DNA from 4 places in the Novilysobacter longmucuonensis genome. Region 2 is predicted to be linked to each of the others. Evidence: predicted binding sites of a transcription regulator. Region 2 holds the regulator's gene; each other region holds the start of a gene.
What was found. Region 2 encodes FliA, which starts transcription of late flagellar genes. Its sites were predicted from a motif close to TAAAGTTTNNCNNNCNNNGGCCGATAA; they were not measured.

Region 1 (5,934 bases), on a different contig from region 2:
GGTCGACGAACGCATCACCGCGCGCGTCGGCGAGGCCAACCGGCTGGCCAGCGAGATCGCCGGGCTCAACAAGAACATTACTGCCGCCGGCAGCAACGCGACCCCGGACCTGCTCGACCAGCGCGCGCTGCGCATCGACAAGCTCGCCAGCCTGGTCGGTGCCGAGACCATTGAGCAGGACGACGGCGCGATGAACGTATTCACCGCCGGCGGCCAGGCGCTGGTGCTGGGCAATCGCGCGATGGCGCTGAGCACGGTCAACGACCCGTACCGCCCCGACCGGGTGCAACTGGCCGTGGAAAGCGGCGCCGGACCGGTGCGGCTGCCGGCCACCAGCGTTTCGGGCGAGGTCGGCGGGCTGCTCGAATTCCGCGGCCGGGTGCTCGACCCGGCGCGCGCCGAGATCGGCCGGATCGCGGTGGCGTTTGCCGCGACCTTCAACGCCACCCAGAACGCCGGCGTCGACTACAACGGCCAGCCGGGCGCGGATTTCTTCTCGCTGCCGGCGCCGCGGATCGACCGCCACGCCGACAACACCGGCAGCGCAACGCTCTCGGCCAGCTTCGGCGACCCCGGCGCGCTCAAGGGCCACGACCTGGTGCTGCGTTTCGACGGCGGCAGCTGGAGCGCGACCCGGGCCGACAGCGGCGAACCGGTCGCGCTGAGCGGCACCGGCAGCGCCGCCGATCCGCTGCTGATCGACGGGGTCGAAGTGGTGGTCGGCGGCGCGCCCGCCAATGGCGACCGTTTCTCGCTGCGGCCCACCGCCGGCGCGGCCGGCGGGCTGCAGGTCGCGCTGCAGGACCCGCTCGGCATCGCCGCGGCGCGCCCGCTGCAGGCCAGTGCCGACACGGCGAACCTCGGCGGTGCCTCCACCGGCGCGGCGCGCGTCACCGACCCGGACGCGTTCGCCTCCTTCACCGGCGCGACGATCGAGTTCATCGATGCCGGCCAGTACACGATCAACGGCGGCAGCCCGGTCGCCTACACGCCCGGCAGCCCGATCGCCGGCGCCGGCTGGTCGCTGGCGCTGCAGGGCACGCCGGCGGCCGGCGACAGCTTCAACCTGCAACGCACGCCGCCGCGCTCGTCCGACAACGGCAACATGCGCGAGCTGGCCGCGCTGGACGAACGCGGCGTACTGTCGGGCGGCACCGTCGGCCTCACCGCGGGACTGGCCAACCTCACCGGCCGGATCGGCAGCGAAGCGCGCCACGCCGACCTCACCCTCGACGCGCAGGGCGCGATTCACCAGCAGGTGATCGCCGAACGCGAATCGGTGTCCGGCGTGAACCTCGACGAGGAGGCCGCCAACCTGCTGCGCTACCAGCAGGCCTACCAGGCCGCCGCGCAGATCATCAGCACCGCCGACACCATGTTCCAGACTCTGCTCGGGGCGGTGCGGCGATGAATGACTTCGGCCTTGCTTCTATTGCCCATCGTTTCCGCGCCTTGGCTCGTCATTCCCGCGAACGCGGGAACCCAGCGACTTGTACGCGAAATCCGGACCGCCTCGCTTGCCACGGCGAGCGAAGCCACTGGGTTCCCGCGTCCGCGGGAATGACGGCGGGAATAACGGTGCGCGTATTGACCGCCCGTGCGCTCGAATCCAGCCTACGGCTTGCGCCGGGAGTGCAGCCATGAACCTCAGAATCTCCACCGCCGGCCTGCACGCGCAGGGCCTGAACGGGTTGTTGCAACGCCAGCAGGAACTCGCCCGCACCCAGCAGGAGATGATCAGCGGCACGCGCATCAACCGCGCCGCCGACGACCCCGCCGCCGCCGCCAATGCGCAGCGGCTGGACCACGCGGTCGCCGCGCTGGAACAGTACGACCGCAACAGCGGCCTGCTCGAGCACCGCCTGCGCCTGCAGGAAGGTGCGCTGGAGGACGCCGGCGACAGCCTGCGGCGTGCGCGCGAGCTGGCGATCCAGGCCAACAACGCCGCCCTGTCGCCGACCGACCGCGCCCTGCTCGCCGCCGAACTGCGCGAGCTGCACGGCGGGCTGGTGGCGATCGCCAATCGCGACGACGGCAACGGCTGGCAATTGTTCGCCGGCTCGCGCGACGGCGTAACGCCATTCTCCAACAGCGACGGCGGCGTGACCTACGCCGGCGACGATGGCCAGAACCTGGTCGATGTCGCCGCCGGGCTGGCCGTGGCAGACACCGACGCCGGCAGCGACGTGTTCATGCGGGTGCGCACCGGCGACGGCCAGGTCTTCGGCAGCGCCGCCACCGGCAACACCGGCAGCGGCGTGCTGCAGTCGACCGCGATCACCGATCAAACCGCCTGGAACGGCGCCACCCTGCGGGTGGAGTTCACCGCCGCCGACAGCTACCGGGTGCTAGACGCCGGCGGCACCGAGCTTGCCACCGGCACCTGGCAGAGCGGCGAGTCGATCGACGCCGGCGGCGCCCGGATCACCCTGACCGGCGCGCCCGCGGCCGGCGACGCCTTCACCGTCGAACGCGCCCCGACCCGTGATGTGTTCGCCAGCGTCAAGGCCCTGGCCGACGCGCTGGAGGCGCCCGCCGCGACCGCGGCCGAGCGCGCCCGCCGCGACAACGCCATCAGCGGCTCGATCGCCGACCTGGGCACCGCGCAGGACCACATGCTGTCGCTGCGCGCCGGGACCGGCGCGCGGCTGGCCTCGCTGGACTCGGCCAGCGATACCCGCGGCGCCGACGAGGTGTCGCTGTCGGCCACGCTCTCGCAACTGCGCGACGTCGATTACGCGAAGGCCGCCACTCAACTTGCCCTGCACGCCACCGCGCTGGAGGCCGCGCAGCGCACGATCGTGCGCGTGCAGAGCCTGTCGCTGTTCGACCGACTGGGCTAACCAGCCGGAGATCGTGTAGGAGCGCCCCATGGGCGCGATGCTTCTGCTTCGTCGGCACCAAGAGCATCGCGCCCATGGGGCGCTCCTACAACCGAAGGAAGTCCAGGCGGACAACGGGCAACGCCGCAGGAAGACCACCCCCGCAAATAAGAATTAAAGCTTGACAAGTGGCTGCCGTTATCCCTCACAGCAGCGGCGAGGGCCATCCCGGCCAACACCCTGCGAACGCCGGCCCAGGCTCTCGTCGCCGCCGGATACCAACTTCCAGGAGACCGCATCCATGCAAGTCATCAACTCCAACATCATGTCGCTCAACGCGCAGCGCAACCTGTCCACGACCGGTGGCGACCTGGCGACCAGCCTGCAGCGCCTGTCCTCGGGCCTGCGCATCAACAGCGCCAAGGACGACGCCGCCGGCCTGGCCATCTCCGAGCGCTTCACCACCCAGATCCGCGGCATGGACCAGGCCGCGCGCAACGCCAACGACGGCATCTCGCTGTCGCAGACCGCCGAAGGCGCGATGGGCGAGATCGGTAACAACCTGCAGCGCATCCGTGAGCTGGCCGTGCAGTCGCGCAACGCCACCAACTCCGCCACCGACCGCGAGGCCCTGAACAAGGAAGCCCAGCAGCTCAAGGCCGAGATCAACCGCGTCGCCGGCCAGACTGCGTTCAACGGCGTCAAGCTGCTCGACGGCTCGTTCGAGAACCAGACCTTCCAGGTCGGCGCCAATCAGGGCGAGACGATCAACGTCGCAGGCATTGTCGATGCCTCCTCGGTTGCGCTGGGCACCTGGACTTCGGTCGACACAAGCACCTTCGCTGCCTCCGTTACCGGCGTTGCCCCGACGGCGAATTCCAATCTGGCCGCAGGCGACCTGACCATCAACGGCGTCGACGTCGGTGCGGTCACCGGTGGCGTGGACGCAGCGGCGCAAGGCGCTGCGGTCGCAGCCGCAATCAATGGCGTGACCGGTGACACCGGCGTGTCTGCAGCGGCCAATGCCACCACCGGCGTGATTACGCTGACCTCGACCAGCGAGGACGGCATCGTCATCGCCGGCGCGACGGCCAACGAGGCTGCCACCGAATCCGCGACCGGCCTGACGTTCGCCACCACGGCCGCTACCGAGACCGTGGTTGCCGGCACCGCACAGACCGGCTTCGACAGCCTGGACATCTCCACCGCCGAAGGCGCCGATGCCGCGATGCTGGCGATGGACGGGGCACTGAGCGCGATCAACACCGCCCGCGCCGACATGGGCGCGGTGCAGAACCGCTTCACCTCGGTGGTGGCCAACCTCGGCTCGAACTCGGAGAACCTCTCGGCCGCCCGCAGCCGCATCCAGGACGCCGACTTCGCCGCCGAGACCGCGCAGCTGACCCGCAACCAGATCCTGCAGCAGGCCGGTACCGCGATGCTGGCCCAGGCCAACCAGGCACCGCAGAACGTGCTCAGCCTGCTGCGTTAAAGGCAGCGGCATTAAAGATGCAAGGTGCGGCTCCGGCCGCACCTTGCGACACGGCAAGCGCGGCCCGGCCGCGCCTTGCTTCAAAGGACAACCAGCACATACCCGCAGCACCAGTCACCGCACTACCGCACCACCCCCTACTCCATTCCCGCCGAGCCCACCGTGACCGACCCGACTGACAGCACAGCGCAGCTCGATCGCCACCGCACGGCCCGCACGGGATACGACGACAGGCGGACCACACGATGAGCATCAGCGCCGGCGGTATCGGCAGCGGCCTCGACGTCGCCTCCATCGTCCAGCAACTGGTCGCCGCCGAGCGCGCCCCGGCCGCCGGTCGGATCGACCGCAGCGAGCGCCGCCTCAACGCGGAGATCTCCGCGATCGGCACCCTGCGCAGCGCATTCGACGCATTGCGCAGCGCGGTGGAGAAACTGTCCTCGGGCGACGCCGCAAATGCACGCAAGACCAGCGTCGGCGCGGATGCCGGCTTCGGCGCCAGCGCCACCGCCGGCGCCGCGCTGGGGACCTACCAGGTCGAGGTGCTGGCGCTGGCGACTGCGGACAAGCTGTCCTCCACCGCCTACACCGACAGCCAGACCGTGGTCGGCACCGGCACGCTCACCCTGACCAGTGGCGAGACCACGCTCGATGTGGTCATCGACGAGACCAACAACACCCTGGCCGGCATCCGCGATGCGATCAACGCCGCCGCCGCCGGCAAGGGCGTGACCGCGAGCATCGTCAACGCCGATGACGGCGCGCACCTGGTGCTGGGCGCCACCGCAACCGGCGCGGCCAACGCGCTGACGATCACCGCCAGCGGCGGCGACGGCGGCCTGTCGGCGCTGACCTACAACCCGCCCAACGCCACCACGATGACCGTGCTCTCGGCCGCGGCCGACGCACAGGTCAAGGTCGACGGGTTCGAGCGAACCAGCGCCAGCAACACCATCACCGACATGCTCGAAGGCGTCACGCTGACCTTGACCGAGGCTGCGCCCGGCACGATCAAGGACCTCACCGTCGCCAGCGATCCGTCGGTGCTGCGCAGCGCCGCCAAGGCTTTCGTCAAGGCCTACAACGGCGGGCTGGGCGCGATCGCCAGCACCACCAGCTACGACACAAGCAGCCAGGTCGCCGCGGCGCTCAATGGCGATTCGCTGGTGCGCACCACCAGCCGCGACCTGCGCGAGCAGGTCAGCAACTCGGTCGGCGACCTCAAGACGATGGGGATCACCATCGACGTGGAGGGCAAGCTCACCATGGACGACGCCGCGTTCGATGCCGCGCTCGCCGAGGATCCGGCAGCGGCCGAGCGGCTGTTCGGCAGCAAGACCGGCATGGCCGTCGGCATCGGGACGACGCTGGCACGGCTGCTCGACGACAACGGCGTGTTCGACAGTCGCAGCGACAGTCACGATTCGCGCACCGAGTCGATCACCGACCAGCGCGCCGCGCTCGATCGCCGCATGGAGCAGGTCGAAGCGCGCTACCGCGCCCAGTTCACCGCCCTGGACGTTCTGGTCGCGCAGCTCCAGAGCACCAGCAGTTTTCTCGCACAGCAGCTCAACCTGCTTTGAGGCCCGACATGCACCGCGCCCGCAACTTCGCCAACCA
Region 2 (5,934 bases):
GCAGCTGCCGGCGCTGCTGATCGCCACCGCAACGGCGATGCTGGTCACCCGCTCCACCGGCGAGCAGGAAATGGGCGCGGCGGTGCAGGGCCAGGTGTTCGGCCAAGTCCGCGCGCTGACCGTCTCGGCGCTGATGCTGGGCATCATCGGGGTGATCCCGGGCATGCCCAACCTGCCGTTCCTGCTGCTGGCCGCGGTGCTCGGCTATGCCGCCTGGCGGCTGCACAAACGCAATGCGATCGCGGCCGACGAGGCCACCGCCGAGGCCGCCGCCGGGGCCAGCGGCAGCGCGCCCTCGCCCAGCGCCGAGCTGAGTTGGGACGAGGTGCGCGCGGTCGAACCGCTCGGGCTGGAAGTCGGATACCGGCTGATCCCGCTGGTCGACAAGACGCAGGGCGGCGAACTGCTGGCGCGGCTCAAGGGCGTGCGCCGCAAGCTGACCCAGGACCTGGGCTTCCTGATCCCCGCGGTGCACGTGCGCGACAACCTCGAGCTGGCGCCGGGGCAGTACCGCGTACTGGTGCACGGGGTGCCGATCGCCTCGGGCGAGCTGCACCCGGACCGCGAACTCGCGCTCGACCCCGGCCGCGTGTTCGGACCGCTGGACGGACTGCCGGGCAAGGACCCGGCTTTCGGGCTGGACGCGGTGTGGATCCAGCCCAGCCAGCGCGCGCATGCCGAGTCGCTCGGCTACACCGTGGTCGATGCGGCCACCGTGGTCGCCACCCACCTGTCGCACCTGGTCAACGAGCGCGCCTCCGAGTTGCTCGGCTTTGAGGAGGTGCAGCAGCTGCTGGCCAGTGTCGGGAAATCCGCACCCAAGCTCGTCGAGGATTTGACACCCAAGCTGCTGCCGCTGTCGGTGGTGGTGCGGGTGCTGCAGTCGCTGCTGGTCGAGCGCGTGCCGGTGCGGCAGATGCGCCAGATCGTCGAGACGCTGCTGGAACACGGCGCCAGCACCCAGGACCCGGCGACGCTCACCGCCGCGGTGCGCACCGCCCTGGGGCGCTTCATCGTGCAGGAACTCAACGGCCTCAATGCCGAGCTGCCGGTCTACACCCTGGCGCCGGCGCTGGAACGGGTATTGCAGGACTCGGTCAGCGGCTCAGGCGCCGCGATGGAGCCCGGATTGGCCGAGCGACTGCACCAGAACCTCAGCGAGTGCGTCACCCGCCAGGAAGGCCGCGGCGAACCCGCGGTGCTGCTGGTCCCCGCCGGGATCCGCGCAACGATCGCCCGCCTCGTGCGCCACAGCGTACCGGCCCTGTCGGTACTGGCCTACGGCGAGGTACCGGAGGACAAGCGGCTGCGGCTGGTGGGGTCGGTGGGGTGAAAGCCGGGCCCGGGGACCCGGAGAATCTTTAGGAGCAAAAGCGAGATGCAACAGATTTACCAAGGCCAGTCGATTGCGTCGCGCCCAGCGTCGACGCACCCCGCTTTCCCGGGTCCCCTGCCCCGGGTCCCCGGTCCCGGCTCCGAAGGAGCAACCCCATGAGAATCAAACGCTTCACCGCCCCCGACATGCGCACCGGCCTGCGCATGGTGCGCGACGAGCAGGGCGCCGATGCGGTGATCCTGTCGAACCGACCGGTCGAGGGCGGGATCGAGATCGTCGCCGCCACCGACTACGACGAAGCCCTGGTACAGCAGGCACTGCGCGCCGCCGCGCCGCGACTGGAGCCGCTGAAGCCGAAGGTGCTGGACGCGATGCCAGCGAGCTCGCCCCCCGCGATGGTGGCGAGCGCGGAACCTGCGCAGGCCGCCGCCCAGCCGGCCCCTGCCAAGCCAGCCGCCACCAAGCCCACCGCCGCGCCACCGCCGGTGCGCGAGACCTTGGCGACCCGCGCCCGTGCGGTATTCCGCCTCGGCGGCGAGCCGAGCGCGTCCGCGCCTGCCGCCGACCGCACCCCGACCCTGGCCGAGCTGACCTCCGCCCCGGCCGCGCCGCAGCCCAGCACACCCCCGCCAGCCGCAAGCCCGCCGCCCTCCACCGCCCGCTTCGACGAAATGATGGCGGCGCTGGCTCCGGCGCCAACGTCAGCGCCGGTGACGCCGACTGCAGTCGCCGCGGACACCGCGCAGACAGCGCCGGCACTGCCTGCGCAGACCGACGCCGACGCGGTACCGAACCCGCTAGCGGCGACCAAGCTTCCATCGCCGGCCGCCCCGAAGCCCGAACTGCAGCTGGAGCCGATGGCCGAACCGCCCGAACGCCACGCTGAACACGATGCCGGGCATGACACCCGGCACCTGCGCAGCGTCGGCGGCCGCGACCTCGATCCCGGCATCGCCGCGATGCGCGACGAACTGGCCAACATGCGCCAGCTGATCGAGCGCGAGATGGGCCAGTTCGCGGTCGAGCGCCTGCGCGGTTCGCCGGCGCGCGCCGCCGCCTACGACACCCTGCTCGGCTACGGTTGCGACGAGAACCTCGCACAGGCCATCGCGGCCAAGCTCGACCCGCAGCTAGACCCGGCCAAGACCCGCGCGCCGATGCTGGCCGAGCTCGCCCGCATGCTGACCGTCTCGCGCAGCGAGCCGATCGACGAGGGCGGCGTGATCGCACTGATCGGCCCGACCGGCGCCGGCAAGACCACCACGCTGGCCAAGCTCGCCGCCCGCTATGCGCAACGCCACCGCGCCCGCGACGTGGCTCTGGTCACCACCGACGTCGAGCGCGCCGGCGCCCGCGAACAACTGCAGGCCCACGGCCGCACGCTCGGCATCACCGTGTGCGAGGCGTCCGGCCCCGAGGGCCTGCCCAGGGCGCTGGAGCAGCTGGCCGACTACCCGCTGGTTCTGGTCGATACCGCCGGTTACGCGGTGCGCGATCTCGCCCTGCTCAGCCAGATCACTTGGCTGCGCGCCAACCAGCGCCTGCGCAGCCTGCTGGTGCTGCCGGCCAACGCCAACCCCTACGACCTGGGCGAGGTGGTGCGGCGCTATCGCCTCGCCGCGCCGGAGGGCGTGGTGCTGACCAAGCTCGACGAGACCGGCCGCCTCGGCGCCGCCCTGTCGGTCGCAGTCCGCCACGACCTCAAGCTGATCTACACCACCGACGGACAGCAGGTGCCGGCCGACCTGGACACCGCCGATGCGTCGCGCCTGGTCCTGCAACTGGAGAAATTGCGCCGTGCTGCCGATTGTCCCGATGCCCACCCTGCCCACCCCCTTGCCAACGAGGATCGTCATGTCGTCGCGAGCTGAGCCGATCAAGCAAGTCGAAGTCGCCGCCCCGACGGGTCCGCAGCCTGCCGCGGCACCGGTGCGGGTCATCTCCGTGGCCAGCGGCAAGGGCGGCGTCGGCAAGACCAGCGTCTCGGTCAACCTGGCGATGGCGCTGGTCAATGCCGGCCAGCGCACGCTGCTGCTCGACACCGACCTGGGCCTGGCCAACGTCGATGTGATGCTCGGTCTGTCGCCGCGCTTCACCCTGGCCGACGTGTTCGCCGGCCGCTGCGAGCTGCACGACACCCTGCTCGAGGGCCCGCGCGGGCTCTGGGTGGTGCCAGCCGCCTCGGGCAAGCGCCACATGACCGAACTGGTGCCGCAGCAGCACATCGGCCTGGTGCACGCCTTCAGCCAACTCGAACTGCCGATCGACACGATGGTGGTGGACAACGCCGCGGGGATCGCCGACGGCGTGCTGACCTTCTGCCAGGCCGCGCAGGACGTGATCGTGGTGGTCTGCGACGAACCGGCCTCGGTCACCGATGCCTACGCCCTGATCAAGGTGCTCAGCCGCGACCGCGGGGTCAACCGGATCCAGGTACTCGCCAACCAGGTGCAGCACCCGGCCGAGGGCCGGCAGCTGTTCGACAAGCTCGAACGCGTCACCTCGCGCTTCCTGGACATCACCCTCAACTACCTCGGTGCGATCCCGCGCGATGAGTGGCTGCGCCGCTCGATCCAGCGCCAGGAGGCGGTGGTCGAGGCGTTCCCCTCGAGCCCATCGGCGCTGGCGTTCCGCGACATCGCGCGCCGCGCCGGCCAGTGGCAGAGCCCGCAGGGTCCGCGCGGCCACGTCGAGTTCTTCATGGAGCGCATGGTGACCCCGCCATCGCGCAGTGCGGCGGCATGAACGTCGCGGCCGCTGCCTATCGGTCGAACCAGCGCTCGAGCCAGCCTGGCGCCGCCGCCGACATCGTCGAGCGCCACGGCGAACTGGTGCGGCGCATCGCCCATCACCTCGCCGCGCGCCTGCCGTCCAGCGTGGAGGTCGACGACCTGATCCAAGCCGGCATGCTCGGGTTGATCGACGCCGCCCGCAACTTCCAGGCGGATCAAGGTGCGGCGTTCGAGACCTACGCCTCGATCCGCATCCGCGGCGCGATGATCGACGAGATCCGCCGCGGCGACTGGGTGCCGCGCTCGGTCCACCGCCGCTACCGCGACGTGGTCGCCGCCACCCGCGAAATCGAACAGAAGGCCGGCCGCGCCGCAACCACGCAGGAGGTCGCGACCGCGCTGGGCGTGTCGCTGCCCGAATACCATCGCATGCTCGAGGACGCGGCGCGCGGCCAGCTCATCAGCTTCGATGCGCACGCCGAGGAGCACGACGGCGAGCCGCGCCTGGCCGCCCGCGGCACCGCCACGCCGGCGCGCGCGTTCGAGCACGACGAGTTCCGCGAGGCGCTCGGCGGCGCGATCGGCGACCTGCCCGAGCGCGAGCAACTGGTGCTGTCGCTGTACTACGAACAGGAACTCAACCTGCGCGAGATCGGCGCGGTGCTGTCGATCAGTGAGTCGCGGGTCTGCCAGATCCACGGCCAGGCCATGCTGCGCCTGCGCGCGCGCCTGGGCGAGTGGCGCGACGAGGCCGAGAACGATGATTAGGGCGAGAGCGGTTGGTCCGCAAAGCACGCAAAAGAAAGCAAGGAGGTGAGGAGGTAAGGAGAAGCGGCTCGCTCTTCCTTACCTCCTTACTCCTCTTTCTTCTCACTTTCCTTTTTGCGTCTTTCGCGTCCTTTGCGGGCCAACGCCCTTTCTTCCCCGCACCAGCGCCCTTCAAGAATTCCGTCCACCCGCCGATAGCACCCGAGAAGACAAACGCGAGCCCCCTATGGACAAGAACATCCGCATCCTGATCGTTGACGACTTCTCGACGATGCGCCGCATCGTCAAGAACCTGCTCAACGATCTAGGTTTCTTCAACACCACCGAGGCCGACGACGGCAACAGCGCGCTGGTCGAGCTGCACAAGGGCCCGTTCGATCTGGTGATCACCGACTGGAACATGCCCGGCATGCCGGGCATCGACCTGCTCAAGGCGATCCGCGGCGATGCCGCGCTGTCGAAGATCCCGGTGCTGATGGTCACCGCCGAAGCCAAGCGCGAACAGATCATCGAGGCCGCGCAGGCCGGGGTGAACGGTTACGTAATCAAACCCTTCACCGCCGGCACGCTCGGCGACAAGCTCGGCAAGATCTTCGAGCGCCTGGAGACGGCCGCGTGAGTCAGGGCTCCGGCCCCGGCCCGAGCGACGCCCTCGGCCCAGAGGACCGCCAGCTCATCACCAAGCGCCTGCATGCGGCGCTGTGGGCACTGGAGCACGAGGACCACGCCAGCTGGCGGACCAACGTCGACGAGCTCATCCAGTGGCGTACCCAGCCGTTCGTGCAGGGCCTGGCGAGGCTCGCGCGCGAGCTCGAGCAAGCCCTCGGCGACGGCACCGGCAGCGCACATGGGAGCTCGCTGCCCGATGCCTGTGCCCGACTGGAACACGTGGTCACCCTGACCGAAGGCGCGAGCCTGCGCACGCTGGACCTGATCGACGAATGCGGCGCCTTGCTGCGGCAACTGCCCCCCGGGCAGGACGAGGCGCAGCAGCAGGCGCTCGCCGGCATCCGCTCGCGGCTGTCGGAAATAACCGCCGCGCAGGGCTACCAGGACCTCACCGGCCAGATCATTTTGCGCGTAGTCGAGCTGGTGCGC
Region 3 (5,934 bases), on a different contig from region 2:
ATTGATCAGCACCTGGCGAAGATGTACGAGATCACCACGCAGGTTCTGCGGCACGTCCTGCGCAACCGCGGATTCGTAACGCAACTGCTTGGCCCGCGCCTGCGGCTGAAGGATCAGATTCACGCCCTCGACCAGCTCGCGCGGCGAGAACTCCACCGGGTGCAGCTTGAGCTTGCCGGCCTCGATCGCGGAGATGTCCAGGACGTCCTCGACCAGCGCGAGGAGACTGCGGGTGGAAGCCTGGATGGTATTGACGCAGTCGCGCTGTTCCGAATCCAGGCGCGTGGTGGCCAACAGCTCGGACATGCCGGCCAGGCCGTTGAGCGGAGTGCGGAACTCGTGGCTCATGTTGGCCAAGAAGTGGCTTTTGGCCAGGTTGGCGCGCCGTGACTCTTCCACGGCATGGGTCAACGCGTTGAGCAGCGAGTCGAAATAGAGCGGTACCGCGGCCAGACCGATCAGGAGGCCCCATGCCAGGTGCGGGTTGGCCTGCCAATAAGGCGTGATCAGGATTGCCACCAGAAACGAAAGCGTCGCCAGGGCCGTGGCGGCGCGCAGGTAGCCGCTGCCGTACCGCATGCCGTTGCCGATGGTGACCCACAGGTAGACGGCATACAGCGGTGAGGCGGGTCCTCCTTCGATGCAGAGGATCGCGCCCATCGCGGCGTAATCGGTCAACATGCCAATCCAGCGACGCACGTGCGATACGCCTGGACGCAACAGGATCGCTGCGAAAAGGCACAGCGACACCAGCAACTCACCGAGCAGGATCAGGCCGGTGACCGGCAGCGCGCCCGCCACCCCCTGGTCGAAATAGCGCCAGCCCATGTAAATCGAGAACAGGCCGGTGATGGCGAGGCGGATGAAGTTCTGCGCATGCTCGCTATCTGGGCGATGCGACAGTCGTGCTTCCAGCCACGAACGCAGAGTGCTCATCGGCTTACTCCAGCCCAGGACGGACCGATCCAGCGGAATAGCGCGCGCAGATGTCCTCCAGACGTGCACGGCTGCGCACCAGGGCATCGACGCAGCGCGGGTCGAACAGGCGTCCGCGCTGGGCGTAGAGGTAATCCAGGGTCGCCTCCAGGTCCCACGCAGGCTTGTAGGGCCGCGGCGAGATCAGCGCGTCGAACACATCCGCCACCGCCACGATCCGCGCTTCCAGCGGGATGTCCTCGCCGGCCAGGCCATCGGGATAACCGCTGCCGTCGTAGCGCTCGTGGTGGCGCAACGCGATGAGCGCCCCCGCCTGCACGAAGCGGTTCTGGCTGCCATCGAGCAGCTCGTGCCCGATCCGCGGATGCCGTCGCATGATCGCGGTCTCCTCGGCCGTCAGCGGGCCCGGCTTCATCAGCACTGCGTCGGGGATCGCGATCTTGCCGATATCGTGCAGCGGGGCGGCCAGCTCGATCATCCGCACCTCGTCCTCGAACAGGCCCAGATGCTCGGCGATCAGGCCCGCCACGCGCGTCATGCGCTCCAGGTACACGCTGGTGCCGGTGTCGCGATATTCAATCGCGCGGGCCAGCCGCGAGAGCGTCTCGCGCTCGCGCTCCTCGACCTCGTGCATGCTCGACAGCAGGCGCTGCTCGAGCGACAGCGCCCGCTGCTTGACGCTTTCGGATTGCTGGCGCAGCTGCAGCAGGTTGCGGCACCTCGCCCGCAACTCGCGGGGGCGCACCGGCTTGACCAGGAAATCGATCACGCCGGCATCGAGTGCGGCCTGGCGTACCGGTTCGTCACCGACCACGGTCACCAGGATGATCGGGATGTCGCGATGCAGCGGCCGGCGGCGGAACCGGCGCGCGAACTCGAGCCCATCGATCCCCGGCATCCGGTAATCGAGCAGCAGCAGGTCGGGCTGGTGGGATTCGCACCAGGCCAGGCCGGTTTCGGACTCGCCGAAATCGTGCACCGCCAGTTCCGGCCCGATGTCCTCGATGATGTGGCGCAGCATCGTGCGCGCTGAAGTCTGGTCATCGACGATGACTACGTTCATGCCAGCACCTGCTGTTTACGCCACCGCCGTGGTGGCAACGAATTCGAGCATACCCCGCGGGCGCTGTTCTGACAGCCACCATTTTCGATAGCGGCCAGGGCGGCCAATCCTTTGGCATGAAATGTGTCCCTCGTCTCAGGGATGCGCCTCGGGACGCATGTAAGGGAACAACAACACGTCACGGATCGAGGCCGAGTCGGTCATCAGCATCACCAACCGGTCGATGCCGATCCCCAGCCCGCCGGTCGGCGCCAGGCCGACCTCGAGCGCACGGATGTAGTCGGCATCGAAGTGCATCGCCTCGTCGTCGCCGCCCTCCTTCGCATCGACCTGGGCCTGAAAGCGCGCGGCCTGGTCCTCGGGGTCGTTGAGCTCGGAGAAGCCGTTCGCCAGCTCCTTGCCGCCGATGAACAGCTCGAAACGGTCGGTCAGCTCCGGGTCGCGATCGCACGCGCGCGCCAGCGGACTGACCTCGACCGGATGGTCCGTGATGAATGTCGGCTGGATCAGCGTGTCCTCGACAGTCTTTTCGAAAATCTCCAGCAGTAGCTTGCCCCAGCCGTAGCCCTTCCTGACCGGGATGCCCAGTCGCTCGCAATGGCCGCGCATCGCCTCAAGGTCGCGCAGTTGCGCGCGCTGGATCTCCGGATTGTGTTCCAGCACCGCATCGGTCATCGACCAGCGCCGGAACGCGGGGCCAAGATCGATCCGCTGACCCTCCCACTCCAGCGAGGTGGTACCGAGCACCGACTGGGCGATGTCGCGGATCACCCCTTCGGTCAGGTCCATGATCTCGGTGTACGTGGCGTAGGCCTCGTACAACTCGAGCATGGTGAATTCGGGGTTGTGCCGGGTCGACACGCCCTCGTTGCGGAAGTTGCGGTTGATCTCGTAAACCCGCTCAAGTCCGCCCACGACCAGGCGCTTGAGGTACAGCTCCGGCGCGACGCGCAGGTACAACTCCAGGTCGAGCGCGTTGTGGTGGGTCACGAAGGGCTTGGCCGCGGCGCCGCCAGGGATGTAATGCATCATCGGCGTCTCGACTTCGAGGAAGCGCCGACTGTCGAGCCATTCGCGCATCGCCCGGATGATCCTGCTGCGCTTGACGAATACCTCGCGCGCCTCGGACGAGACGATCAGGTCGACGTAGCGCTGGCGATAGCGCTGCTCCACATCGGCCAGCCCATGGAACTTGTCCGGCAACGGGCGCAACGATTTGGTCAGCAGGCGCAAGGCCTCGACCCTGACCGACAACTCGCCGGTGCGGGTGCGCGTGAGCACGCCCTCGGCGCCGACGATGTCGCCGACATCCCAGCCCTTGAACGCCTCGTAGGTATCGTCCAGCGCATTAGCCTGGAGGAACAGCTGCAGCCGACCGGACTCGTCCTGCACCTGCACGAAGCTGGCCTTGCCCATCACCCGCTTCAGCAGGATGCGGCCGGCGACGGCGACGCGGTGCGACCGCGCGTCCAGCGCCTCGGCCGTCCACTGCTCGGCGTCGGCATATTCGGCCTGCAGATCGCCGGCGAAATCGCCGCGGCGGAAGTCGTTCGGGTAGGCGATGCCCTGCCCGCGCAGCGCGGTGAGTTTGGCGCGACGCTCGGCGATCAGCTTGTTTTCGTCGTGGGGCGTCGGAATCGGGGTGTCGGTCATGGTCGTGTCGATGGCGTGGACGTATGTAGGAGCGGCTTCAGCCGCGATCGGGAACCGGAGCGGGCGACCGATCATCCGATCGCGGCTGAAGCCGCTCCTACAGGAAACCACATGGCGGCTGGCTTGGGGCTTTTGTAGGAGCGGCTATCTGGAACCGGCGCGGGCGATCGTCGATCCGATCGCGGCTGAAGCCGCTCCCACGGAGGAGGGAATTACGTTGCGTCGCTGCGTTTCGAGCCGACTTCGAGGCCGGCTTTCAGACTCGCCTCGACGAACTCGTCAAGATCGCCATCGAGCACCTTCTGCGTATCGCTGCGTTCGACGCCGGTGCGCAGGTCCTTGATCCGGCTCTGGTCGAGCACGTAGTTGCGGATCTGGCTGCCCCAACCGATGTCGGATTTGGTCGCCTCCAGCGCGTCGCGCTCGGCGTTGCGCTTCTGGATCTCGAGCTCGTACAGCTTGGCGGCCAGCATCTTCATCGCGGTGTCGCGGTTGGCGTGCTGGCTGCGTCCGTTCTGGCAGGCCACCACTATGTTGGTGGGCACGTGGGTGATGCGCACGGCCGATTCGGTCTTGTTGACGTGCTGGCCGCCGGCACCGGAGGAGCGGTACACGTCGGTCCTGAGGTCGGCGGGATTGATCTCGATGTCGATCTTGTCGTCCACTTCCGGCGACACGAACACCGAGGTGAAACTGGTATGGCGGCGGTTGTCGGAGTCGAACGGCGACTTGCGCACCAGCCTGTGCACGCCGGTCTCGGTCTTGAGCCAGCCGTAGGCGAAATCGCCCTCGACCCGGAAGGTCGCCGACTTGATGCCCGCCACGTCGCCGCCGCTGGCTTCCATCAGCTCGGCCTTCCAGCCGCGCGACTCGGCCCAGCGCAGGTACATGCGCAGCAGCATCTCGGCCCAGTCCTGCGCCTCGGTGCCGCCGGCGCCGGCCTGGATGTCGACGAATGCCGAAGCGGCATCCATCTTGCCGGAGAACATGCGCTGGAATTCGAGCTCCTCGACGTCCGCGGCGAGGCTGTCGACGTCCTCGACCACGGACTGCGCGGTCGACTCGTCGTCCTCCATCTCCGCCAGTTCGAGCAGCTCCAGCGCGCCGGCCAGCCCGTCGGTCAGTCGGCGGCTGCCCAGTACGACCTTCTCCAGGGAGGCGCGCTCGCGGCCGAGTCCCTGCGCGCGCTCGGCATCGTTCCAGATGTCCGGGTTCTCCAGCTCGCGGTTTACTTCTTCGAGACGTTCGACTTTGCCGTCGTAGTCAAAGATACCCCCTGAGCGCTTCCAGCCGGCCCTGCAGGTCGGCGATGCGCTGGCGGACGGGATTGAGTTCGATCATGTCCGTGGTTCTGTGGAGAAAAGATGACCGGCGATTCTACCAGTCGCCCCCACCCTTCTGTCGGCCTGGATTGGTCCGGTCGTAGGAGCGGCTTCAGCCGCGATCCGGAGCTGGCACGGGCGACTGTCAATCCGATCGCGGCTGAAGCCGCTCCTACCAAAGCGCGGTCAGGCCGGTTCGCGATGGGTGACCACCAACTGGATGGCATCGCCGCCGCGGTAGTCGTCTGGTTCCAGCCGGTAGGCGATGCGGACGCGCCCGGCTGGCGCCTCGCCCTCCCCGCCGCCGAAATGGATCGCGTTCAGGCGCAATCCGGCGTGACCGAGCTCCAGCTTGAGGTGGCGACCTCCGACCACGCGCGTGGCCAGCACGTCGAACTCACCGTCGAACTGGGGCTCGGGAAAGCCCTGCCCCCACGGCCCGCCGTCGCGCAGCGCCTCGGCACTGGGGCGGCAAAATTCCTCCGCCAGGAGTTCACCGTCGCTGAGCACATCGGCCTGCAGCAGCTCCGCGGTCAACCGCCTTGCTGCGCAGCCCTGGAACGCCTGCTGGAAATCGGCGAACGCCTCGATCCGCAGCGACATGCCCGCGGCCATCGCATGGCCGCCGAACCGGTCGATCAGCCCCGGGTGGCACGCGGCCACCTCGGCCAGCGCATCGCGGATGTGGAAGCCGGGAATCGAACGCCCCGACCCCCGCAGCAGCGAACCGCCGGGTTCGCCCGGTGCAAACGCGACGACCGGGCGGTGCAGGCGCTCCTTGATCTTCGAGGCGACCAGGCCGATCACGCCGGGGTGCCAGTCCGCGTCGAACAGACAGACCGCGACCGGAGTCGCGCCGCCGTCGAGCAGGCTCACCCGGGCGAGCGCGGCCTCGGCCTCGTCGGTCATCTGCTGCTGCACGGCGCGGCGCTCGCCGTTGATCTCGTTGAGGGTCGCGGC
Region 4 (5,934 bases), on a different contig from region 2:
GTCTACGCCTTCGAACTGATGCGCGTCCAGGAGGTGGTCCGCACTGTGCCGACCCTCGCCATGCGCGGCGCCGCCGCCTCGGTGCTAGGGGTGATGAACCTGCGCGGCCGCATCGTCCCGGTGTTCGACCTGGGCCGCTGGCTCGACTCGGGTTTCGTCAGCGCCGACGAGAATTCACGCATCGTGGTGGTTGAACGCGACGACGAGCTGATCGGGGTGCTCGTCACCGCGGTCGAGGACGTGGTGACGCTGGGTCGCGAGCACATCGAGCCGCCCCTGGCCAACGGCGATCCCGGTGCCATCCTCGGCGTCGCCCGCACCGGCGGCGCCCCCACGGTACTGCTGGACGCTGACGCGCTGTTCGGCTGATCTCCCGGCAAGAGCAAATCCCCCTGCCCCCCTTTTCCAAAGGGGGGAACTGCCATAGCGGTCCGCACTGTTGGAACGTGCGCCGCATCAGCTTGCCTGCATTGAGCTCCCTCCCCCGCGTTGAGCTCCTCCCCTGCATTGAGCTCCCTCCTTTGAAAAAGGAGGGTTGGGGAGGATTTGCTGTTGCTGTTGCTGTTGCCTTTGCGGTTGCAACACCAATCAACCCACCTCGCCACCCCACAGACCCCGAAGGGGCGGCGGCCATGGATGGCCGCCGTTTTCCGACCGAGGCAGGATGCCGAGTCGGAAAATCCCGGCGTCGCCCGCACGGCGAGGTGTTTGAAGTGTCGAGGAAGGGCCCTTCTTTGGTTGGCGGTCTCTAAGCTCAAGTGCATCACTTGGCAAAGAGAACTTGCAATGGGCCAGCACTACGCGCACCTCAGCGCCGAAGAGCGCGGCGTGATCAGATCAAGATCAACTTCAAGATCAACTTCAAGATCAAGAGCTTCCGCCTGAAGGCGGGTCGCTTTCTTTGACAAGCCCAAAGAAAGTAACCAAAGAAAGGGCTCTCCCCGACACCCCTCCCGTGCGGGCGTGCAGTGGCGCGGGGATTTTTCGACTCGCCATCCGTGGCTCGGTCGAAAAACGGCGGGCATCCATGCCCGCCGCCCTTCGGGTCTGTGGAGTGACGACGTGGATCGGTTGGCGTTGAACATCAACATCAACATCACCGGCAACGGCAACGACTCGGTTTCGATCAGGATCGGGATCGGGAACTCGGCACTACGCGTGCTGGAGGCTGCCGAGCAAGCTCGGCACTACGGCGCGGGCGCCTCGGTCTGAGGCGGCGGCTGCACCAGCGGCAGCACTATTCGGAACGTGCTGCCGGCACCGGGCTGGCTGGCGACCTCGATGCGGCCGTGGTGCTTGGCGACGATGCGGTATGCGATCGCCAGGCCCAGGCCGGTGCCGCGGCCGACCGGCTTGGTCGTGTAGAACGGATCGAAGATGCGCTGAAGGGTTTCGTCGGGGATGCCGCACCCGGTGTCGGCAATGCTGATCCAGGCCTCGCCGTCCTCGCTGCCGGTAGCCAGCACGATCGAGCCGCGCTCGGCGATCGCCTGGCCGGCGTTGATCAGCAGGTTCATGAACACCTGGTTGATCTCCGACAGATGGCACTCGACCAGCGGCAACTCGCCGTAATGCTTCTCCACGCGCACCTTGTACTTGAGATCGTTCCAGACGATGTTGAGCGTCGATTCCAACCCCTTGCGCAGGTCCGAGGGGCGCATCGGCTCGCCTCGGCCGACGTGGGAGAAATCCTTGAGATCCTGCACGATCTTGATGACCCGCTCGATGCCCTCGCGCGACTCGGACAGCAACTGCGGCAGGTCGCGGGCGATGAAGTCGATATCCAGCCGGTTGCGCGTGTTCTGCAGCGCCGCGCGCTGCGCGGCAGGGTCGTCGGACTGCAGCGCCGCGGCGTAGCCATCGAGCAGCGCGAACAATGCGCCGACATACTCCTGCAGCGTGCCCAGGTTGGAGTGCACGTAGCCGATCGGGTTGTTGATCTCGTGCGCGACGCCGGCGGCGAGCTGGCCGATGGAGGCCATTTTCTCCGACTGCAGCAGCTGCTCCTGGGCGCCGGCCAGGCGGCTGTAGGTCTGCTGCAGTTCGTCGTGCCGGCGCTGCAGCTCTCGCTCGCGGGCGGCGCGCGCGGAGACGTCGCTCATCACCACCAGCCCACGATGGGTGCCGCCCTGGAGACCGCTGAAGACCTTGATCTCCAGCACCAGTCCGGGCTGCGCGGTGGCGACCTCGCCGATCCAGCGGCCGTCGACGCCGGCGGCGTCCCAGGCGCGGTCCGGCACGCACGCCAGCAGCGCAGCGGGTTCGGCTGTCGGGTCATCCGGGTGCAGGCGCGCGGCGAGCACCTGCGCGGCGGTGTTGGCATGGGTCAGTGCGCCGTCGCCATCGAGCAGCAACGCCGCGGTGTCGGCCACGGCCAGCGCCCAGAGCAGGTCGTCGCTCCAGGCCGTGTTCGGGCGATCGCCTGAGTGACCAGGCTGTTGTTCGTTCATCCCACTCCGAGACAGCGCGCCTGCGGGCGGGTGCCCGCTTGTCCACCGGCATCGTACACGCCCGTGGCGTCGACGCGGCCCAGGTGACGCAGGGCCCAGGTGACTTCGCGGCGGCGCCGCGCGAGCAGCACGCTGTTGGCGCGGTTGAGTTCGCTCAGGGCGGAGACGCGTGCGGTGGCCTCATTGCCCAGCGGTTGCGACTCGACCTCGCGCAAGGCGACCAGCTTGGCCTGGGTCGAGCTGAGCAGCGCGTCGACATCGTGCTCGAGCAGGGCGCGGCGTTCTTCCTGCAAGGCACGTTCGAGCGCCTCCAGCGGAGGGACCGCAGCCTGGTCCGTCACGGCGTTCATCGGGTCAGGTCGTTCTCGAAGGCCAGCATGCGCGTGGCGATTTCCTGGGCGTCGACGCGGTAACTGCCGTCGGCGATCGCACCCTTGATCTCGTCGACGCGGGCCTGGTCGAGCCCCGCCGGGGCGGCGCCGAGCTCGCGCTCCAGCGCCTGCAGGCCGGCGGCCTCGCCGGTGAGGCGCATGTTGTCGGCCGGCGTGGCGGCGGCCACCGGCTGCGAGCGGTCCTCGCCGGACCGGGCGGCCGCGGCGGGATTGCCAAGCTCGGCTGGCCGCGGTGGCGGCACGCCGCCGTCGATCTTGCTGGTCATCGCACGCTCCTGATTACTCGGTCGACCACGCTAACGGCGGGGCCGGGCGGAACTTTAGTGGATTTGTGAACGACCGCACGAATCGGTCCTGCGCCGCCGCCCACGGCGCATGCCTGCCGGCTCAACGGGTGACCTCGACCACACCCTCCTCGATGAGCCGGCCGCGGACCACCCGGCGCGAGCCGATGTTCTCCACCGAGACGGTGCCGCCCGGAGTGGCCTTGCCAAGCGCGCGACCGGCCACGCGCACCTCGACCCCGCCCGCACGCGAGACCAGCACGACCGGGTCGCCACGGCGCAGCAGCGCACCGGTAGCCAGGTCGGCCTCGGTCAGCGCCGCGCCGCGCGGCAGGCTCAAGCGCGGCAGCCGGCCGATCAGCTGGGCCGGATCGCTGAAGCCGGCCCCCTCGCCGCTCATGTCGCGGCGCTGCACCGCCAACTGGTCGGCAGTGATCGGCACACCGGCGCGGGCCGGGGTTTTGAGCACTACCACATCGGCCTCGCGCCGCAGGCGCACCGGCACGTACAGCCGCCAGCCGGGCGCATCATCGCAGCGCACCTCGACCGTGCGCGGGCTGGTTGGCACCGCCTGCAGCGGCTGGCCGCATCGTGCCATCCGCAGCGCCGGGTCGACGGTGGCCTCTGAGCCCGTGCCTTCGGCGCCGAGCGCGGCGAGGGCGGCCTGGCGGATCGCGTCGGGCTCGGTGATGGCCGTCCCTGCGGCCGACGACGCACTCGCGAGCAGCAGCAAGGCCGCCAGCCAGGCGGGTGGTGATCGATGGGGCACGCGGACGCTCCTTGGCACTTGTTCCGTCGTGGACAAGCAAGTCATGTGCCGCGGGGCGCTTTGCCGGTCCCGCGTAGGGCCCTCGCCGCGCTGGAGCCCCCGCGGTCGCCCTTCTGCACTTGCTCTTCCGGTGCCCTTGCCCTTGCCTTTGCCCTTGCCTTGCCTTGCCTTGCCTTGCCTTTGCCTTTGCCTTGCCGTTGCCGCGTAAACCTAGCCACCTCGTCACTCCACAGACCCCGAAGGGGCGGCGCACATGGATGTGCGCCGTTTTTCGACCGAGCCATGGATGGCGAGTCGAAAAATCCCCGCGCTACTCCATGCCCGCACGGGAGGTGTGTCGAGGAGGACCCTTTCTTTGGTTACTTTCTTTGGGTCAGCAAAGAAAGTGACCCGCCTTCAGGCGGAAGCTCTTGACCTTGATCTTGATCATGATCTCGTCGCGTCGCAACTTCCAAAAACATCCGCTGGCGGTAGACAGGCAAAGATCAAATGCTTTCGCCTGAAGGCGAGTCACTTTCTTTGAAGGGCCAAAGAAAGTAACCAAAGAAAGGCCCTTCCTCGACACTTCAAACACCTCGCCGTGCGGGCGACGCGGGGATTTTCCGACTCGGCATCCTGCCTCGGTCGGAAAACGGCGGCCATCCATGGCCGCCGCCCCTTCGGGGTCTGTGGAGCGACGAAATGGTTGATTGGCATCGCAAGGTCAACGTCAAGATCAACGTCGGGGCAAGGGCAAAAGCAATGCCGATCCAGCGGCCGCCCGTGCCGCTCAAGAAGCGCCGGCCACGGCCGACAACATCGCCATGAGCCGCGACCTGCTGGACCGAATCGACCAACGCACCCGGCTGGCCGGCCACAACCGGCTGGCCTTGCTGCTGTTCCGGCTGGGCACGCGTCAGCTTTTTGGCGTCAATGTATTCAAGGTGCAGGAAGTCATCCCGCGCCCGCCGCTGTTCACCCTGCCGCAGCTGTCCGCCGCCTTCCGTGGCGCGGCCGATGTGCGCGGGCGGACCGTGGCGGTGCTGGACCTGGCCCGGGCGATCGGCCACGGCAGCCCGGACGACGGCCCGGAACCGCGCTACCTGGTGGTGACCGAGTTCAACCGCACCGTGCAGGGCTTCCTGGTGTCGGGGGTCGAGCGCATCGTCAATATCGCGGTCGAGGACATCCATCCGCCGCCGGACCTGGGCGGCGACTGCAACTACCTCACCGGCGTCACCCGCCACAACGGTGAACTGATCCAGCTGGTCGACGTGGAGAGCGTGCTGGCCGAGGCGGTACCGCGCAGGAGCGAGGCCGGCGCGATCATGCCGCTGGCGCACGGCGGTGCGGCGCGCGAGGTGCTGGTGGTCGACGACTCGCGCGTGGCGCGCAACCAGATCCGCCAGGTGCTCGAGCAACTCGGGCTGCATGCCACCTTGCTGTCGGACGGTCGCCAGGCACTGGAGCACCTGCAGCAACTGGCCGAAAGCGGCCGCGCGCCGACCGAGCGCTACGCCATGGTGATTTCCGATATCGAGATGCCGGCGATGGACGGCTACACGCTGACGACGGAAATCCGTCGCCATCCGGCCCTGCGCGGCCTCTACGTGCTGCTGCACACCTCCCTGTCGGGGGTGTTCAACCACGCGATGGTCGAGCGCGTCGGCGCCGACGACTTTGTCGCCAAGTACTCCGAGCACGAGCTTGCGCAGCGCATCACCTCGCGCATTAACGCGTTGCAGATGGCCGCGTAAGCGGCTGTTTCCAAAGCAGCTTTGCTCCTTCCCCTTCAAGGGGAGAGCCGGGATGGGGATGGGTTGGCCTGGCGGCTGCGGTCTGGCGCAGAGCCACCCCATCCCCACCCAACCCTCCCCTTGAAGGGGAGGGCTGAAGACGGCGTGGCACGCCGCTTGCCTCGGTTCGGGGGAACACGCACCCCGGAGGGGCGATGACCGAGCCAACTTCCTCGTTTCTTGGCGTCCATGGCACGGCGCTGGCGCTGCGCGAGCAGCGCATGCAGCTGCTGGCGTCCAACCTCGCCAACGCCGACACGCCCG

Region 1: a site for FliA is predicted at 2,998-3,024, ahead of ACJQWM_RS11895 (flagellin). Genes of this name have one in related genera too.
Region 3: a site for FliA is predicted at 2,087-2,113, ahead of ACJQWM_RS07990 (HD domain-containing phosphohydrolase). Genes of this name have one in related genera too.
Region 4: a site for FliA is predicted at 3,139-3,165, ahead of flgM (flagellar biosynthesis anti-sigma factor FlgM). Genes of this name have one in related genera too.

The regions. Positions count from the first base shown of each region.
Region 1 covers NZ_JBJMAW010000014.1:18,719-24,652, forward strand. Annotated here, with positions in the region: gene flgK (flagellar hook-associated protein FlgK) at 1-1,411, shown strand, start outside; gene flgL (flagellar hook-associated protein FlgL) at 1,641-2,843, shown strand; gene ACJQWM_RS11895 (flagellin) at 3,124-4,314, shown strand; gene fliD (flagellar filament capping protein FliD) at 4,560-5,897, shown strand; gene fliS (flagellar export chaperone FliS) at 5,906-5,934, shown strand, end outside.
Region 2 covers NZ_JBJMAW010000025.1:8,654-14,587, forward strand. Annotated here, with positions in the region: gene flhA (flagellar biosynthesis protein FlhA) at 1-1,333, shown strand, start outside; gene flhF (flagellar biosynthesis GTPase FlhF) at 1,492-3,207, shown strand; gene ACJQWM_RS14010 (MinD/ParA family protein) at 3,191-4,081, shown strand; gene ACJQWM_RS14015 (RNA polymerase sigma factor FliA) at 4,078-4,836, shown strand; gene cheY (chemotaxis response regulator CheY) at 5,063-5,455, shown strand; gene ACJQWM_RS14025 (protein phosphatase CheZ) at 5,452-5,934, shown strand, end outside.
Region 3 covers NZ_JBJMAW010000006.1:74,474-80,407, forward strand. Annotated here, with positions in the region: gene ACJQWM_RS07985 (ATP-binding protein) at 1-936, opposite strand, end outside; gene ACJQWM_RS07990 (HD domain-containing phosphohydrolase) at 941-1,999, opposite strand; gene lysS (lysine--tRNA ligase) at 2,135-3,652, opposite strand; one part of gene prfB (peptide chain release factor 2) at 3,865-4,917, opposite strand; one part of gene prfB (peptide chain release factor 2) at 4,919-4,993, opposite strand; gene recJ (single-stranded-DNA-specific exonuclease RecJ) at 5,161-5,934, opposite strand, start outside.
Region 4 covers NZ_JBJMAW010000014.1:4,455-10,388, forward strand. Annotated here, with positions in the region: gene ACJQWM_RS11800 (chemotaxis protein CheW) at 1-369, shown strand, start outside; gene ACJQWM_RS11805 (hypothetical protein) at 1,063-1,212, shown strand; gene ACJQWM_RS11810 (sensor histidine kinase) at 1,188-2,450, opposite strand; gene ACJQWM_RS11815 (flagellar protein FlgN) at 2,447-2,800, opposite strand; gene flgM (flagellar biosynthesis anti-sigma factor FlgM) at 2,797-3,108, opposite strand; gene flgA (flagellar basal body P-ring formation chaperone FlgA) at 3,230-3,895, opposite strand; gene ACJQWM_RS11830 (hypothetical protein) at 4,269-4,541, opposite strand; gene ACJQWM_RS11835 (chemotaxis protein CheV) at 4,699-5,631, shown strand; gene flgB (flagellar basal body rod protein FlgB) at 5,826-5,934, shown strand, end outside.